3 regions of the Paraburkholderia sp. 22098 genome follow, and region 1 is predicted to be linked to each of the others. Evidence: riboswitches for the same ligand, from Rfam matches in the RefSeq annotation. Region 1 holds a riboswitch; each other region holds the start of a gene.
What was found. Region 1 has a riboswitch for cobalamin ahead of ACTJLB_RS11660 (TonB-dependent receptor domain-containing protein). Riboswitches for the same ligand answer to the same signal wherever they lie in the genome.

Region 1 (5,718 bases):
GGCATCATCGGCGGGCGCGCAGCAGCATCCAGAGAAACACCGGCACGCCGATAATCGACGTGATCACGCCGACCGGCAGTTGCGCCGGCGCGATCACAAGGCGCGCGATCAGATCGGCGCCCATTACCGCCACCCCGCCGCCGAGAGCCGCGGCGGGCAGCAGCATACGTTGGTCGTTGCCGAACGCGAGCCGTAACATATGCGGCACCACGAGTCCGACAAAGCCGATGGTGCCCGCCGTCGTCACAGCCGCTGCGGCGGCGAGCGAGGCCGCAAGATACACGCGCAACCGCAACGGCATGACCGCAACGCCCAACGCCTGCGCGGCAGCGTCGCCTCGCAACAGTACATTCAGGCGCGGCGCAACGGGCACGATGGCAATCAGCACGACGACCAGCGCGACGAGCGCGGTCCACGGCAGCGCATTGCCATTGAGGTCGCCGGTCAGCCAGAACAACATGCCGCGCAAACGATTGTCCGGCGCAAGATTGAGCAGCAAGGTAATGAGCGCGCCCCAGCCTGCCGCGATAACGGCGCCAGTCAGAAGCAGGCGCGGCGACGTGTCCTGCGGTTCGCCGCGCCACAACTCGCGACGTGCAAGGCCGAGCACGAGGAGAATGGACACGAATGCGCCCGCGAATGCCGACGCATCGACGAGCCACCACGCGCAACCGGCGATCATTGCGACGAGCGCGAAAGTTGCGGCGCCGCCCGATACGCCTAATACATATGGCTCAGCGAGCGGATTGCGCAACAACACCTGCAGCAGCGCGCCAGCCAATGCGAGCAATGCGCCGCAAGCAAAACCGGCCAGCGCGCGAGGCAAACGCAGCGTGCGCACGATCTCGCCGGCGAGATCGGCGGAGTTTGCGTCAGACGCGCCCGCATGCAGCGGCGAAAGCGCCTCGATCACGCGCGCGGGCGCGAGCGACACACTGCCCAATGCGAGCGACGCCATCAATACGGCAAGCGCAGCGACAGCAAGCACGAGCCAGATCGCGGCGGCGCGCTTCGCAGTCATCGCGTGAAGCGTGGCGGGCATCGAACCTTCATGACGGCTCATCGGCGCGTTCCCAGCACGGCGCTGGCATCACTGCTGCTGCCAGCCGACCGTGACATAGGCACCGCGCCGCGGCGAGTTATACGAGTAGGCCGTTTCATAGTCCTTGTTGAACACATTCTGGATTTGCGCGGCCACGTACCATGCCTTCGTGACGTTGTAGCGGGCAGCCAGGTTGACGACACCGTAGCCGCCGAGCTTGCCGCTGCTGTCTTCGCGCGGACCGCTCACGATCCACTCACCGCCCACGCGCCATCCTGCGATACTGCGATTCACCGTCAGCGACGCGAAACGCCGCGCTCGCCGCACGAGGTCGGTATCATTGTCGAGGTCGACCGGGTTTTGCAGCGTCACCGACGCGCGCACGTCGGTCTTACCTACATGGCCGCTCCACGATCCTTCGAGTCCTTGCACTTTTGCATGGCCCACGTTTTCGGCCAGATAGATCCCCGGCGTCACCTGCTCATAGTCGATCAGATTCGAATAACGCGTCTGGAAAGCACTCAAACGCATCACACCGAGCGCATTGGATGCGTACTGCAACGCTGCTTCGATCGAATGACTGCGCTCCGGCTGGATGGACGGATTCCCGCTCAGCGGATAGTACAGATCGTCGAAGCTCGGCGCGCGAAACGAACTGGAATAGCTTGCGCTTAGCTTCCAGCGCGACGTGATGTCGAAGCCATAGCCGAGATAGTAACTGTTCGCTCCGCCGAAATCGGAGTACTGGTCGCGCCGCAGGTTAGCCTGTATCTGGTTGCGCCCGAAGCGTGCCGTATAACCGGCGAAGCCCGAGTCGACATGACGAGTGGGCGCGGCAAACGTATCGGAGTCGAGACTCTGGTCCAGATGCTCGTAGCCGACCTGCAGTTTCTGCTGCGCGGCCAGCGCGAAATCGTTTTGCCAGGTGTACTGTCGATTGTCGGTGTCGAAGCGGCCGTTATACAGACCGTTGGTGTTCGACACGCTGCGGTCGTCGCCTTGCGCAACGATGAAGTGCGTGGTCCACCAGTCGGTTAGCTTGCCGTTAGCGAAGGCGGACAACTGACGCACTTTCGTGTACAGATTGTTCAGATCGGTCGGCTCGCCGTACGCATTGTCGTAGCTGTTGTTGCCGTTCGACTGCAGATAGCGGACGCCCGCGTCCCAGTTGTCGGTGAACTTATGGCGCAGCGAAGCGGAGATGCTCTCGTTCAGATAGCCGTTCGCATTGGGGTTCGCATTCGGCGCCTCACGAGGATTGAGCGCGGAAAAACCGTCGTCCTTCGAACGCGCGAGCGAGATGTTGAAGGTCGTGCGGCCGTCCATATCCAACGCGCCGTTCGCGCCTACCTGTTGTGTCTGCGTGTGGTAGCTGCCGTAGCCCACGGAAAAATTGAAACGCGGCGGATGATTGCCGCCGTCTTTCGTGAACACCTGGACCACGCCTCCGATCGCGCCCGAGCCATACAAGGCCGACACGTTGCCGTTCACTACTTCGACGTGGTCGACCTGATCGAGCGGAATCTGCGCGATTTGCGCGGTGCCGAGACTCACGGAATCGACGCGCACACCGTCGATGAGAATCAGCGATTGCGTCGACGACGCGCCGCGCAGATACAGGCTTGCTGTCGAACCGGGGCCACCTGTGCGCGAGATCTGCGCGCCGGGCGCGAGTTGCAGCAGACCCGGCAGATCGGTTGCGGTGGTATCGGCAATGTCCTGCTGATCGAATAGCGACGTTTGCGGAATCGTGTCGGCGAGCGCTTGAGGTCCGCGCTCGGCGGTGACGACGACGGGCGACAAAACAGCAGGTGATGATTCGGCGATGGCGACGGATACAGCGCTCGTAGCGACCGGTGCGACTGCAACCGACGGCGCAGGCGAACTGTCGGCGGCTTGCGCATGCGCGAGCTGCGGCAGCCCTGCAAACGCGAGCAGCGCCGCGCGGGCGATAGGGGACAGCATGAGTGAAGTTTCCCGTGGATGGCGTGCGCGGCCCGCTTCCCCGCAGGCCGTCGCGTAACGAGGCGCGAGCGCTTTTGACTTCATTTCGCGGGCGCGCGCCTCTCCCTCTGGCCGGTATCCGGGCTGACGACGCTCGATCCCGCCTTCCCACGCGTGACGCGCAGTGGCACACTCGCATGTTGAACTGGAACACGCGATGGGGATCGAACTGCAAACGCGAACTGCAAAGCACGAAGTGCAAAGCGAATGCGGTCGCTTACCGTTGCGGGGGCAGCGCAGGTTCGCGCGTTCAGGTGAACGGCGCGCCCTGCTTCCCGTTTAACTGCACGCGCAATGAATTGCGCGCGCGGGCACCAGAGTGCGGCCAGTGTATGAGCGGCCTCGGGGCCAGTCAAGAATGCGGGTCACGACAGCGATCATTCGGACAGGAGCAGAGTATTGTCCGACGCGATCTGTGACACACGAGTACTTTTTCATCTTCAGTCGAAAAAAGCCTGCATAAAGCGGTGTTGTTACGTCTCGAAACGAGACAAATGTCGGAACGTGCGGCATTCCGCGCTAAAATGCGAGGTCTTTAGAGGACGCAGCACATGCTCACCGAACTCGAAACACTCTCACAGAATATCGGCAAGCTGATAGCGATCAGCCAGCGCCACAACGAAGCGCGAGTTGCGCTTGAAGAGCAGCTCGCCCAGTCGCGCGCCGAGGCAGAAGCCACGCGCACGGAACTTGCCATGGTTCGCGAGGAACGCGATGCACTGCAAGCGGAGCGCGACGCGCTGTCGGCCAAGATCGACGACGCTCAAGTGCGGCTCAATGCGATCCTCGAAAAATTGCCGCGCGCTCGCGGGCACAACGAGCCGGACAACCAGCTCGATCTGCTCGAGCCCGCTCAGCATGAAGTCGAAGCGGAGAGCGACGCCACTCGCCATGGAGAAAATGCATGACCACCAAGCAGATCGAAGTATCGATTCTCGGCGTGCCCTATCGTCTCGCCTGCTCGCCGGAAACGGAAGGCGCGCTGCTTGAAGCAGTCGCACGAGTCGACGCCGAAATGTCGAAGATCCGCAACAACAGCAACGTGCGCGGCACGGATCGTATTGCTGTCATGGCCGCGCTGTCGCTGGCATCGGAACTGCTTAAGCTGCAATCGAGCGTGCGTCACGGAGAAGCATTTCCCGCTGAAGAAATCAGGCGTACAATGCATCAAATGAACGAACAACTGGGTACTGTGATCGAGCAGTACACCATGCAGTAAGCAGCAGGTTTGCAACGTGTCTGGAAGTAGAAGTGGCCGGTCTTCGGGTCGGCTGCAGATTCAACCAGGTGGCACACGTAGCAGCTGAGCAAAGCGCGTGAGAGCATGCACGAGCACACTCGGCAAACGTTTCACCTGAATGGTTTTAGCTTCATCGGTTTAGCTTCCCTGCCTGGTTCGCCAAGGTCATATATTCCTTGAACCAATGCCATGTGCACGGTTGCGGAAATTTGTAGCACGGGCGTGCGCGTCACTCTGTCTGATGTACCCGAAGTGCTGCTAACTGCGACCAATTCTGAACCCCCGGTTCAGGATGCCGGCCTAGCGGCCAAGGCGGGGACCTTATTTGGAACGGCATCGGACTACTGTCCGGTGCCGTTTTTGTTTGGGCTCCGGCTTTTCCAACCTTAACGTTCCTTTCGATTCATGCGCTACTGGCTAATGAAGTCCGAACCGGACGAAGCAAGCATCGACCATCTTGCCAACGCACCGCACCGTACGTTGCCGTGGACCGGCGTGCGCAACTATCAGGCGCGCAACTTCATGCGCGACGCGATGCTGGTCGGCGACGGCGTGCTGTTCTATCACTCGAGTTGTCCCGAGCCTGGCATCGCCGGGATCGCCGAGGTAGCGTCTACCGCTTACCCGGACCCGACTCAGTTCGACAAGAAGAGTCCTTACTACGATCCTAAGTCGTCGCAGGAAGCGCCGCGCTGGCTGCTCGTCGACGTGGTCTTCAAGAAGAAGATTCCGTTGATTCCGCTCGCCGCATTGCGCGAGCACGACGAGCTGAAAGACATGCGCGTGCTGGCGAGAGGCAACCGTCTGTCCATCACGCCGGTCACCGAAGCCGAGTGGCGCTTCATCACGAAGCGACTCGCCTGAGTTCGCCGATGCTTGCTGCAACGGCGCCACGAACGATGTCGCTCACCGCTGCTCATCGCACCGTGAAATTGGGGAACCAAGCTCAGGTTACAAGCGCCTAACGCACTTGCAAACGGACTACCAACGGCGCACACAGCGCCGTGCCGTTGCATCGCGCCTGCCGGATCGTGCGCAATCCTGTTCAAGCAAGGAGTTCCACACAGATGAAAAACACCGCACGTGCACTCGCTTTCGCGCTCGTCTGCGCCGCGCCTGCAGCCCTCGTGCTCACGCCCGCTATGGCACGCGCGCAGAGCGTCGCGCCCTATCAACCGGCCGGCGTGCTGTCGCTCAACGCGCAGGCCAGCGCGGAAGTGCCTCAAGACGTCGTCGAAATCACGCTCTTTTACGAGCAGGAAGCGAGCGATCCGTCGGCTCTTACTTCAACGCTGAACCAGCGTGCCGATTCGGCATTGCAAAAAGCCAAAGGCGTGAGTGGCGTGACCGCACGCACAGGTTCGTTCTCCATTTATCCGTCTACCGATCGCGATGGCCGTATCTCCGCATGGCGCGGCCGCACGGAGGTCGT
Region 2 (5,718 bases), on a different contig from region 1:
TCAGCGCATTGCGCGCTTCGGCGGGCAGCGCGTTGAAATGGGTGAGGTAATCGGCCAGCGCAAAGCTTTGCAAAGCGGGCCGCAGATCGCGCACCACGGGATCGTTCGTCACGCCCTCGGTCAGCTTCTGCAACAGCGCGTCGCCGTTATCGGGCACGGCTGCCACGCGATAACCTTCGTCGCGCAACATCGACAGAATGCCGACCACCGACGCCGGCGTATCCAGTCCGACGCCATTCCCAATGCGACCCTCGCTCATCGGATAGTTGGCGAGAATCAGCGCGAGTTTCTTGTCCGCGTTGTCGAGCGAGCGCAGGCGGCACCAGCGGCGGCTCAACCCGGCAATAAAATTCACGCGTTCGTGATCGGGCTGATAACGCACCACGTCGACTTCCGTATGCGGACAGCGATACGCGAGTCCCTTGAAACTGATCGCGCGCGTGATGATGCGCCCGTCCACTTCGGGCAGCGCGATATGCATGGCGATGTCGCGCGAATTCAGGCCCTGATTGTCCTTGAGCCAGTCCTCGCGGTTGCCGCCGCTCAGAATCACCTGAAGCACAGGCGCGTCGCCGGCGAGCGCGAGCGGTTCGGGATCATCGATCGCGGACGCGGCGAACGCAGTCGTGTTGAGTACGAGCGCCGCGTTATGTTGCGCGCACAACGACTGTACGACTTCGCGACTCATCGCGTCTTTCAACGACGTAATCGCGATTGGCAGCGGGTTCACGCCTTGTGCGTCGAGCGCTTCGATCAGCGCGTCGAACACCGCTGTGTTGGCCGCCTGAAGATGCGCCTTGTAGAACAGTATCGCCGCGACGGGCGCATCGTGCCGCCAGCGCGCTTGCCAGTCGGCGATTGTCGGCGTGTCGCGTTGTGGATGGTAAAGCGACGCGGCCGGCAACGCGCGGGGCGGCCCAGGCTCGTGTCCCCAACCGAGCGCGCGATACGCGATGCAGCGCAGAAACGCCTCCGCATTCTGGGGACCGCCTTCCCGCAAATAACGCCACAACTGATGGCACAGATCCGCGTCCGCGGTGCTGCGCGCAAGCAGATTGGGATCTTCCTGCAGATCGCCCGAAAACATCGCGAGCGTTTGCTGTTTGCGCTCCGCTAGCGCGACGACCTGTTCGATACCGTACGGCCAATACGCTTCGCCGCCAAGATGATCGACTACGACGACGCGCGCGTGTTGCAGCACATCTTCGACGTAGAAATCCACCGACGCCGGTTGCCGCAGATACGTCACGTTCGCGAGGCGCACGCTCGGAAAGCCGTCGCCGAGACGAGGAAACACGCTTGCCAGCAGCGACAACGTGGTGTCCGCAGAACTGAGCACGACGATATCCGCAGGCCGCTGATCGATACGGATCACGCCTTGCGTATCGTCGACGAAACCGCCCGGCGTGGTGCGCAGCAGATGCATGTGCGCTTACGCCTGTTGCGCTGCGACGCCCGGCACCTGGGCGTTCGACACGCCCAGCGCCGCGTCGAACGCGCGCTGCAGCGCGGCTTGATCGAGGTCTTCACCGATCAGCACGAAGCGGCTTTCGCCCGCCTCGCCGGGTTGCCAGCGCCGATCGAAATAGCTGTCGAAGCGCCGGCCCACGCCCTGAATCACGAGACGCATTGCAGCGCCCGGCAACGCCGCGAAACCCTTTACACGGTAGATCGTGTTGCTCTGAACAAGCGCTTGCAGTGCGGCGATTACCGCGTCACGCGACAGCACGTTTGCATGCACCACTACCGAATCGAATTCATCGTGGTGATGATCCGCATCGTCCGCCGAGCCGTGATGGTCGTGGCGCAAGTGAATCGTTTCTTCCGATGCGGCTTCGAGCCCGAACAGCGTGTGCAGATCGAGCTGCCCCATGTGCGCGCGCACGACCTTCACTTGCGGCGGAATCTCCTCGCGGATCACGGCTTCGACCGCGTTCTGACGAGCCTCATCGAGCAGATCTGTTTTGTTCAGAATCACCAGATCGGCTGAAGCCAACTGATCTTCGAACAATTCGTGCAGCGGCGATTCATGATCCAGATTCGGATCGGCTTTGCGCTGCGCGTCGACAGCGAGCGGGTTTTCCGCGAACTGGCCGCTCGCGGCAGCGGGGCCGTCGACCACGGTAATCACCGCATCGACGGTGAAACTGTTTTTGATCTGCGGCCAGTTGAACGCCTGTACGAGAGGCTTCGGCAACGCGAGACCCGATGTCTCGATCAGCACGTGGTCGATCTGCTCACGGCGCTCGACGAGCTTTTCCATCACCGGAAAAAACTCCTCCTGCACGGTGCAGCAGAGGCACCCGTTCGCGAGTTCATACAATTGCCCTTCCGTTTCGACACCGTTCTCGTCGCAACCGATGCCGCAACCCTTCAGGATTTCGCCGTCGATACCGAGTTCGCCGAACTCGTTGACGATCACCGCGATGCGCTTGCCGCCTGCGTGCTGAAGAATGTGCCGCAACAGAGTGGTCTTGCCGCTGCCGAGAAAGCCCGTGACGATGGTGACGGGGATCTTGCGCATTTGAGTTTGCATCGTGAGGTCCATCCCAGTAGTTGCAGGCGCCGGCCGGCGTAGTCCGCACGCATGAGGTCCAGCGCGTGCCTCGGGCATGAACGACGGCCTTGCTACAACAGGAAAAACGCAGAAAACGGGTGTGAGGGCATGAGCGCAGCGCCGCATCCCCGCGACGTTCGCCCTTCGTGTTCCGGCCGGTATCCGGGCTGGCGAAAGCGCCGCTTCCCCTTCCCGGACGAGTGATTTCTCGCCCAGTGGTGATATGCCCACGCGGCCTTGCGCGTGGACACCGAAGCCGGCACTGCGACACCACGCAAACCGCCGTGACGTCACTTTTCGCTTACCGTTGCGGGGGCAGCACAGGTTGACCCAAACCGTGACAGGCGGGCGCCCTGTTTCCCGTTTAACTGCATGCGCACGAGCGCGCACACGAGCACCAGAAGTGCGTGCGAGTTTAGGCCGACCGTCTGGCGCCGTCAAGGAAACGCGGGCCCGGCGCGCTTATCGCACGGGCTTCTCGTGTGCTATCGTATGCGCGCGTTTGGTGCCCGCACATGCATTCGCGTGTGCAGTTAAACGGGAAACAGGCAGCGCTCCCGCGCTCAACCTGTGCTGTCCCCGCAACGGTAAGCGACCTGCGGTGCAATGTTCATGCTGCGCCGCGCATGCGTTTTCGATGCCACTGTCCGATACATTCGAACGAATGCGGGCGGGAAGGCAAAGCGCGTGAGGCCGCCAGCCCGGATACCGGCCAGATGCGGAGGCGGCCGTGCGTTTCTCGACGTCACGCCGCCGGCAGCCGGAATCCGCGAGGGACGGATGTGAAGGCGCTGAAGCACGGCGAGGCAGCCGGGTTCGCACCCGCGCGTGCCGTCGTGCGTGAAGACACCGCTTGAATGACTTCGATCTCCAATCACCTGGGCCCGTTCGCGCGCCGCACTGCATGGCGCATGCCGGCGGGGCGCGCAACGTCGTTGCCGTGCACGGTTAGCGAGGCGCGATGACACGCGCGTGGCTGATCGGCGCAGGGCCCGGCGACGTCGAACTGATGACGTTGAAGGCAACGCGCGCCCTCGCACAAGCCGACGTGATACTCGTCGACGATCTCGTGAATCCTGACGTGCTGCAATTTGCGCGCGCCGACGCGTCCATTGTTTACGTCGGCAAACGCGGCGGTCATCCGTCGACGCCGCAAGAAGGCATCGTCGCGCAAATGCTCGAGCATCTGCATGCTGGGCGCAGCGTCGCGCGACTCAAGGGCGGCGATCCGTTCGTATTCGGCAGAGGCGGCGAAGAGCAGCAGGCGCTGCATGCGGCCGGAATCGAGGTAGAGATCGTCAGCGGGATCACAGCCGGAATCGCGGCGCCCGCAGCTATCGGCATTCCGGTTACACACCGCGATCACGCGCAAGGCGTGATATTCGTGACCGGCCACGGCGCGGGCAGCAGCGAGCCGGATTGGGGGGCGCTCGCCGCCACTCACATGACCCTCGTCATCTACATGGGCATGCGGCGGCTGAACGATATCGTCAGCGCATTGCTCGCAGCCGGCATGCGCGCCGACACGCCGTGTGCGGCGATCGAATCGGCTACGCGTCCCGAGCAACGCCATGCGCTTTCGAGGCTTGGCGAATTCGCCGATGCCGTCGCGCGCGCGGGACTCGGCTCGCCTGCGATCGTGGTGATAGGCGGCGTGGCGTCGCTCGCGCTCGCGCGTGCCGCCGCGGCAAGCTCATCAGATGCGGCATCTTCGCCGGACGCGAAATGAAAACGCTTAGCGTGGGCATCGGTTGCCGCCTGCATACATCGGCGGACGAGATCGAAACGGCGGTGCGCGCCGCGCTCGGTTCGCACACGTTCGAACAGATTGCAACGGTAGCCTCTATTGAAACGAAAGCCGACGAGCCGGGCCTGCTGGAGTTCTGCGCGCGTCACGGGTTCGCGCTGCAAGTGTTCAACCGCGAGCAGATCCTCGCGATAGATGTGCACGAACCGTCGGCTGCCGCGCGCGAGCATCTCGGCGTGGACGGCGTATGCGAACCGTGCGCGTTGCTTGCGGTGGCCGCCGGTTGCACCGCACATCTGATCGCCCGCAAAACCGTTTACGCTGGTGTCACCGTGGCGATCGCATCGACCGCACCAGCGCCAGCACACAGTGTCACCACCATCCAACAGGACCTTCCATGAAGACCGATCCCGAATCGCATCAACGCATGACCGAACGCCGGCGTGAAGGCCACGAAAAGAAGCAGGCCAACGCGACCGTCGAAAAGGGCCTGCTGATCGTCAACACCGGCACCGGCAAGGGCAAGACAACCGCCGCTTTCGGCATGGCCGTGCGTGTGCTCGGCCACGGCATGCGGCTTGGCGTCGTGCAGTTCATCAAGGGCGCCCTGCATACGTCGGAGCGCGACTTCCTCGGCGCTATTGCCAACTGTGACTTCGTGACGATGGGCGACGGCTACACCTGGAACACGCAGAACCGCGACGCCGACATGGCCACCGCACGCAAAGGTTGGGATGAAGCACGCAGGATGATTGAAAGCGGCGACTATCAGATGGTCATCCTCGACGAACTGAACACCGTGCTCAAGTACGAATATCTGCCGCTCGACGAAGTGCTGTCCGTCATCAACGCGCGTCCGGCGATGCTGCATGTGGTCGTGACCGGCCGCCACGCGCCCGATGCGCTGATCGAAGCGGCCGACCTCGTCACCGAAATGCGCATCGTCAAGCATCCGTACCGCGAGCAAGGCGTCAAGGCGCAGCGCGGCGTGGAGTTCTGAACGTGTCCGCCTGCCCTGCGCTCTTTGTCAGCGCGCCCGCGTCGGGTCAAGGCAAGACCACGATCACCGCGGGCCTCGCGCGCTACCATCGGCGACTGGGGCGGCGTGTGCGCGTGTTCAAGACCGGGCCCGACTTTCTCGATCCGATGATCCTTGCCCGCGCAAGCGGCGCGCCCGTGCTGTCGCTGGATCTGTGGATGGTCGGCAAAGATGCCTGCCGCAATCTTCTCGCGCAGGCAGCGGACGAAACCGATCTGATCCTGATCGAAGGTGTGATGGGCCTCTTCGACGGCACGCCGAGCAGCGCCGATCTGGCGACCGAGTTCGGTGTGCCGGTACTCGCGGTGATTTCGGCGAAGGCGATGGCGCAAACCTTCGGCGCGGTCGCGTTCGGCCTCGCGAATTTCCGGCCTC
Region 3 (5,718 bases), on a different contig from region 1:
CGGTGAGGGCGTCCGCGTCGCGGCACGGCACGCATAGACGTTGATCCTTGTGCAGGACCTCGGCAATAACATCGGCGTCGCGGCCAAAAGGCGCGAGAATCAGGACCCGTTGCTCCATGACGTTACTGCCGCGACGTGTCGATGACACGCTCCGTCGAGCCAAGTAGCGCCGTGGTGCCGCGATAAGACGGCAAGCCCGAAAGCACGCCTTCGAAGTCGCGCAGCGCTTCACCCACTTCGACGCCGCGGCTCGTGAGCCGGAACTGGCGGATCGAGCGTTCATGGGCGTTAGCGCGGCTCTTTACCGCCGTCACAGCGGTCAGCACTTCGCCGTGGTGTTCGAAATAGCGGAACAGAATGACGACGTCGCTCAGGTAGCTGATATCGATATCGCTCTGAACCTCGCCGATAATCCCGTGCTGTCCCAGCACGAGCATCGTCATGACGCCTTGCTGGTTCAGATACCCGAGCAGTTCGTGCATCTGCAACAGCAGATAGCGCTCACCGGGCATTGCTTGCAGGTAAGCGTTGAGACTGTCGATCGCCACATATTTCACGCCTCTTTTCTCGACGGAGGTGCGAACGTCGCTCGCGAACTCGCCGGGCGAGATCTCGGCGGGATCGATCTGACGCAGCGTCAATAGTCCGTTGTCCACATAGGGCTGCAGATTCATGCCGACCGTCGCGCAACGCGCGACAAGGGTGACCAGCGTTTCGTCGAAGACATAGTAGACACAGCGTTCGCCACGTTCGAGAGCCGCAATCAGGCACGAAACCACGGTGGTGGTCTTGCCGACACCCGAAGGGCCGATCAGGAGCGCGTTGGTGCCGGGTATCAGTCCGCCGCCCAGCAGCGCGTCGAGGCCTCCAGTGCCCGTGCTCACCACATGTGTATCGAATTTGGCGTGATGTTCGGCCGCGACGAGGCGCGGATAGACATGGATGCCGCCGGTGTCGAGCGTGAAGTCGTGGTATCCCTCGCGGAACTTGATGCCGCGCATCTTGGCAATGCGCAAGCGCCGGCGATTGCCGCCGTAGTCGTGCACGACGTTGTCGAGCGCGATCACGCCGTGAGCGATGCTGTGCAATTGCACGTCGCCCGGGTCGGACGTATTGTCGTCGAGCAGCAAGACCGTGCATGCGCGCGTGGCGAAATAGCGTTTCAACGCGAGGATTTGCCGCCGGTAGCGCAGTGCGTTCTGCGAAAGCAGGCGCAACTCGGACAGACTGTCGAGCACGATCCGCACAGGCTTGATCTCGTCGACCTGCTGGATGACGTTTCGCACCGTTTCGCCGAGTTCGACCTCAGCCGGATGCAGCACCGTCTGCTCGAATTGCGGATCCAGACCTTCGTCGGAGACCAGTTCCAGGATATGGAACTGGCTCAAATCCCAGCCGTGGCTGTCAGCTACCGAGATGAGCTCCGAACGAGTCTCGGAGAGCGTAATGTACAGACCTGCCTGGCCTTCCTCAGCGCCCTGAAGTAAAAATTGCAACGCCAGGGTGGTTTTACCCGTTCCCGGCGCGCCCTCCACCAGGTACATGCGGTGTGGGGTGAGGCCGCCTCCCAGGATGTTATCGATTCCCTCGATTCCTGAGCAAAGGCGGGTAGGCTTGTGAGTGGCAGCGTCTTTTGACATAGCGTGGTTATAGCATCGAATAATTGGCCTGGTCCGTCAGCCGGTATCGCCAGAATGCAAGTTGCATGCCTATTGCGAAAAGACCGTGGTTGGCGCGTGTGCGGCGGCGGAAAGCGTGATCAGCGCCGTGTCAGTTCGTGTGGGCGGCGCGGCTGTCGGTATCGGACGAATAAGCCTTGGTTGTTCCGGCAAGGTCACGACGACGTCGGCCGCCATGTCCAGCCCCGTCGTTGCGAGCGCTGCAGTTCGACGACCGCGAGCGGTGGGATTTCAATGCACGAAAACACCGCTGGCGATGTGCCCAACACATGGACGATCGCCGCGCGGACCAGCGGCGCATGCGTCACGGCGACCACATCGTGGACGGCGTGCGACGCGCCATCCGGCGCGACGTCTATTGCGTCGAGCCATTCGCCGATCCGCTTCACCACCTGGCTGAACGATTCGCCGCCGTGAGGGGCGGCGTCGGGGTCGTGCGTCCAGGCTGCCAGTGCGTCTGGCGCGTGCGCGGCAAGATCGTTGAGGCGTTGGCCGCGCCACGTGCCGTAGTCGACATCCGAAAGCGCGGTGTCCACCTTCGCAGCGAGGCCGAGCGCCAAGGCCGTTTCGCGCGCGCAGGCGGCGGGGCTGACGAATGCGCTTGCATTGTCGGCAAACGACAGGCGCACTCGCGCTGCTTGCGCCTCGCCGAGGCCGCGAGCGTCGAGCGGATCGTCGGCGGGAAAGCGGCCCGCGCGCATGGCCGCGGTTGGCGCATGGCTGACCAGTAACAGCCGCAGGTTCATTTTTGAGTTCCCGTCAATATGCGCTCGTGTCGCTGTGTGATAGCTGGCGCGGAAGTTTAGCGCGTAGAATAGCCGCACTGCGAAGCGCGGAAGCCGGTGAAAGCCCGGCGCGGTCGCGCCACTGTAATCGGCATCACAAGCCGAAAGCCAGACCTGAGCTTCGCATCATTCCTCTGCAATCGACTACGGGGCGCGCTACCCCAGGAGATGTCCATCATGACTGAAGCTGTTTTCGATTCCGCCGGCCAGCCCGCCATTCAGCCCACGCCGATTCCGTTGCGTGAACTGCTGCCTTGGGCCGTGTTCGGAGGATTGCTGCTGCTGCTCGCGCTGTATTTCGTCGGTGCGGAACAGGGCGCCACGTCTTTAGTGCCTGGCATGTACGTGCATGAGTTCGTGCACGACGGCCGCCATCTGCTCGGCTTTCCCTGCCACTAACGGAGCAGAACATGGTCGGTAAGTTGTTGTTGCGCGGGATGCTTGCAGGCATCGCCGCGGGGCTGCTCACGTTCGCGTTTGCGCGAGTGGCGGGCGAGCCGCAGGTCAATCAGGCGATAGCCTTCGAAGAGAATGCCGGGGACGGAGCCGGCGCAATGCATGAGCATGAGCACGCCGGTGCGGCTGCGGGTGCGGACGCGCACGAGCAAGCGCATGAGCAGGAGTTGGTCAGTCGCGATACGCAAGCCGGATTGGGATTGCTGACCGGCGTAGTGACCTACGGCGCGGCATTCGGCGGACTGTTCTCTCTGGTGTTTGCCTATGCGTACGGACGAGTGGGGGCGATGAGCGCGCGTGCGTTGTCGGCGTGGCTTGCCCTCGGCGCTTTCGTCGCACTGGTGATCGTTCCCAACATCAAGTATCCGGCGAACCCGCCAGCGGTCGGCGACCCGGAGACAATCGGAACGCGCACAGGCCTGTTTTTTCTGATGATCGCCATCTCGCTGACCGCGATGGTTTTTTCGCTGAAGGTCCGGCGCCGCGCGGCAATGAAACTTGGCGCATGGAACGGCTCGATCGTGGCCGGACTTGTGTTCATCGCCATCATTGCCGCGGTGCAGATGTCGATGCCCGTGATCGACGAAACGCCGGCCGGTTTTCCCGCGGCGCTGCTGTGGAAATTCCGTGTGGCTGCACTCGGCATGCAGGCGATCATGTGGGCGACGATCGGGCTGCTGTTCGGCGCGATCGTCGAGCGGAGTGCGTTCATGCGTGTCGGGAATCGCACAGCGACCCGGTCGGCTTGAGGTCTTCTGGCGGCTTGCGCTGAGCGGCTGGCTGCGTGAGTGGTTAAGGCTGTGGGTGTTGAGCGCGCGCGGTGGTATGACACGGGCTGGGAATTGTCGGGTGTGATTTTTTGGCCCTGTCACCGCCGCCAATCGCGAGCACGCTCAACAACTACATATTGACCACGCCATCGGACGACGACGCCATCGCATCATGAAAAATAACTCCCAACGTATGCCTCTGTCCCGATCTCAAACGGCTCACTCCGTGCCGCAAATTCACGCGATATACACCACGCGTGCCTTGCACCGGCCGATGATGAACCGCGAACACCACGGCATCTCCCTTGCGCAGCGGCACGACTTCCGCGCGTGACTGCATTCGCGGACGCTGCTCGGTCATCACGAATTCGCCGCCGGTGAAATCCTCGCCGGGTTCCGACAGCAGAATTGCAACCTGTAGCGGAAACACGTGCTCGCCGTAAAGATCCTGATGCAGACAGTTATAGTCGTCGGTCATGTACTGCAGCATTAGGGGTGTCGGGCGCGTCTGGCCCGCAGCGTGGCAGCGTTCGATAAACTCGGTGTGTGCGCCCGGATAGCGGATGCCGATGTCCATCACCTCGTTCCAACGATTCGCCACCGGCACGAGATGCGGATACAACTCGCGGCGCAACTGTGCGATCAGCGGCGGCAACGGATACGAGAAATACTTGTATTCGCCACGGCCGAAGCCATGCCGCGCCATCACTACGCGACTGCGGTACAAGTCCTCTCGGGGATACAGCGCAGTGAGGGCATCGCATTCGCGCGCGTCAAGCAGCCCGTGCAGCATCGCGCAGCCATAGCCGTTCAGTTCTTCTTCGACGTGAAACCAATCAGTCGTCTCGATGCGCGCCGTCAGTGAACTTGCATGATTGCGGCTCTGCAACGGCTTCGATTCAGTTTTTCGATCCTGTTCCGGCGATTGGGCGCGGACATTTTTCGCCACCGTATTCATCAGAGTCTCCCTCAGCGATTTTCGAACGATGATTGAGTGTAAGCGCGTCTTTCAGGCCGCGCACTCCGACTCTTGCGCTGCAATTCCCCTAGGTTGAAGGCGCACGGATCAACCGGCGATGTGTCCGGCAAAACGGTGAGTTGCGAGCAGGAAAAAGTGACGCCGCCCAACGATAACCTTTGCGAAGCGCGTCGTGTCGTTCATAGTAGGTGCTGTCAATTGGTCGCTCCACCGGAGGCTTGTCCATGTCGGATTACCACCAGAAACTCGATGATTGGCTCGGCACCGAGCGAGTCGCCAAAGATCTCATTACCGCGTTTCCGCTCGCGGCTCTCGCCGCGACGCTGGATCGCGAACAAAGCGGCGATACCGTTCCGCCGCTTTGGCACTGGCTTTACTTCTTACCGATTGCGCCAATGTCCGAAACTGGGCCGGACGGTCATCCTAAGCGCGGCGATTTTCTGCCGCCGGTGCCGCTGCCGCGCCGCATGTGGGCCGGCGGGCGCATCACTTTTCATGCGCCGCTGAAAGTGGGTGAGCGCGCCACGCGTACGTCGACCATTGCGAACATTGAAGACAAGACCGGTCGCTCGGGGCGACTCGTGTTCGTCACGGTGCAGCACTCGATTGAAGTCGGCGGCGAACTGAGGCTTGAAGAAGAGCACGACATCGTCTACCGCGACGCACCGCTAGCAGACGCGCGGCCTCAGCAGCCGCAACTCGCGCCGCAGGGCGAACGTTGGAACCGCATTATCGAAGCCGATCCCGTCATGCTGTTTCGCTATTCGGCGCTCACCTTCAACAGCCATCGCATTCACTACGACTATCCCTACGCGACGCAAGTCGAGGCTTATCCTGGCCTCGTGGTCCACGGGCCGTTGATTGCCACGCTGCTGGTCGATCTCGTTCGCCGCGAGCGACCCGATGCAACGCTGCAGAGCTTTGCGTTCAAGGCGCTTCGCCCGACGTTTTCGGGCCAGGCTTTCACGGTGTGCGGCGCGCCCGCGGCGGATGGAAAATCGATCGACCTATGGGCAAAAGATCACGATGGCTATCTGACGATGCGAGCG

Region 2: it holds a riboswitch for cobalamin, as region 1 does, so the genes downstream of both, cobW (cobalamin biosynthesis protein CobW) here and ACTJLB_RS11660 (TonB-dependent receptor domain-containing protein) in region 1, are expected to answer to the same signal.
Region 3: it holds a riboswitch for cobalamin, as region 1 does, so the genes downstream of both, ACTJLB_RS15910 (CbtB domain-containing protein) here and ACTJLB_RS11660 (TonB-dependent receptor domain-containing protein) in region 1, are expected to answer to the same signal.

What each region holds. Positions count from the first base shown of each region.
Region 1 is NZ_JBQEPV010000004.1:538,039-543,756, forward strand. Features, by position in the region: gene ACTJLB_RS11650 (ABC transporter ATP-binding protein) at 1-8, opposite strand, end outside; gene ACTJLB_RS11655 (FecCD family ABC transporter permease) at 5-1,063, opposite strand; gene ACTJLB_RS11660 (TonB-dependent receptor domain-containing protein) at 1,091-3,007, opposite strand; cobalamin riboswitch at 3,100-3,380, opposite strand; gene ACTJLB_RS11665 (ATPase) at 3,598-3,954, shown strand; gene ACTJLB_RS11670 (cell division protein ZapA) at 3,951-4,265, shown strand; RNA gene ssrS (6S RNA) at 4,428-4,609, shown strand; gene ACTJLB_RS11680 (EVE domain-containing protein) at 4,692-5,150, shown strand; gene ACTJLB_RS11685 (SIMPL domain-containing protein) at 5,354-5,718, shown strand, end outside.
Region 2 is NZ_JBQEPV010000011.1:5,577-11,294, forward strand. Features, by position in the region: gene cobN (cobaltochelatase subunit CobN) at 1-1,426, opposite strand, end outside; gene cobW (cobalamin biosynthesis protein CobW) at 1,433-2,536, opposite strand; cobalamin riboswitch at 2,694-2,974, opposite strand; cobalamin riboswitch at 3,044-3,288, shown strand; gene cobA (uroporphyrinogen-III C-methyltransferase) at 3,519-4,286, shown strand; gene ACTJLB_RS22550 (cobalamin biosynthesis protein) at 4,283-4,705, shown strand; gene cobO (cob(I)yrinic acid a,c-diamide adenosyltransferase) at 4,702-5,304, shown strand; gene ACTJLB_RS22560 (cobyrinate a,c-diamide synthase) at 5,307-5,718, shown strand, end outside.
Region 3 is NZ_JBQEPV010000006.1:433,537-439,254, forward strand. Features, by position in the region: gene ACTJLB_RS15895 (ATP-binding protein) at 1-118, opposite strand, end outside; gene ACTJLB_RS15900 (ATPase domain-containing protein) at 123-1,640, opposite strand; gene ACTJLB_RS15905 (histidine phosphatase family protein) at 1,835-2,425, opposite strand; adenosylcobalamin (AdoCbl) riboswitch at 2,504-2,590, shown strand; gene ACTJLB_RS15910 (CbtB domain-containing protein) at 2,642-2,863, shown strand; gene ACTJLB_RS15915 (CbtA family protein) at 2,875-3,669, shown strand; gene ACTJLB_RS15920 (2OG-Fe(II) oxygenase) at 3,821-4,648, opposite strand; gene ACTJLB_RS15925 (FAS1-like dehydratase domain-containing protein) at 4,894-5,718, shown strand, end outside.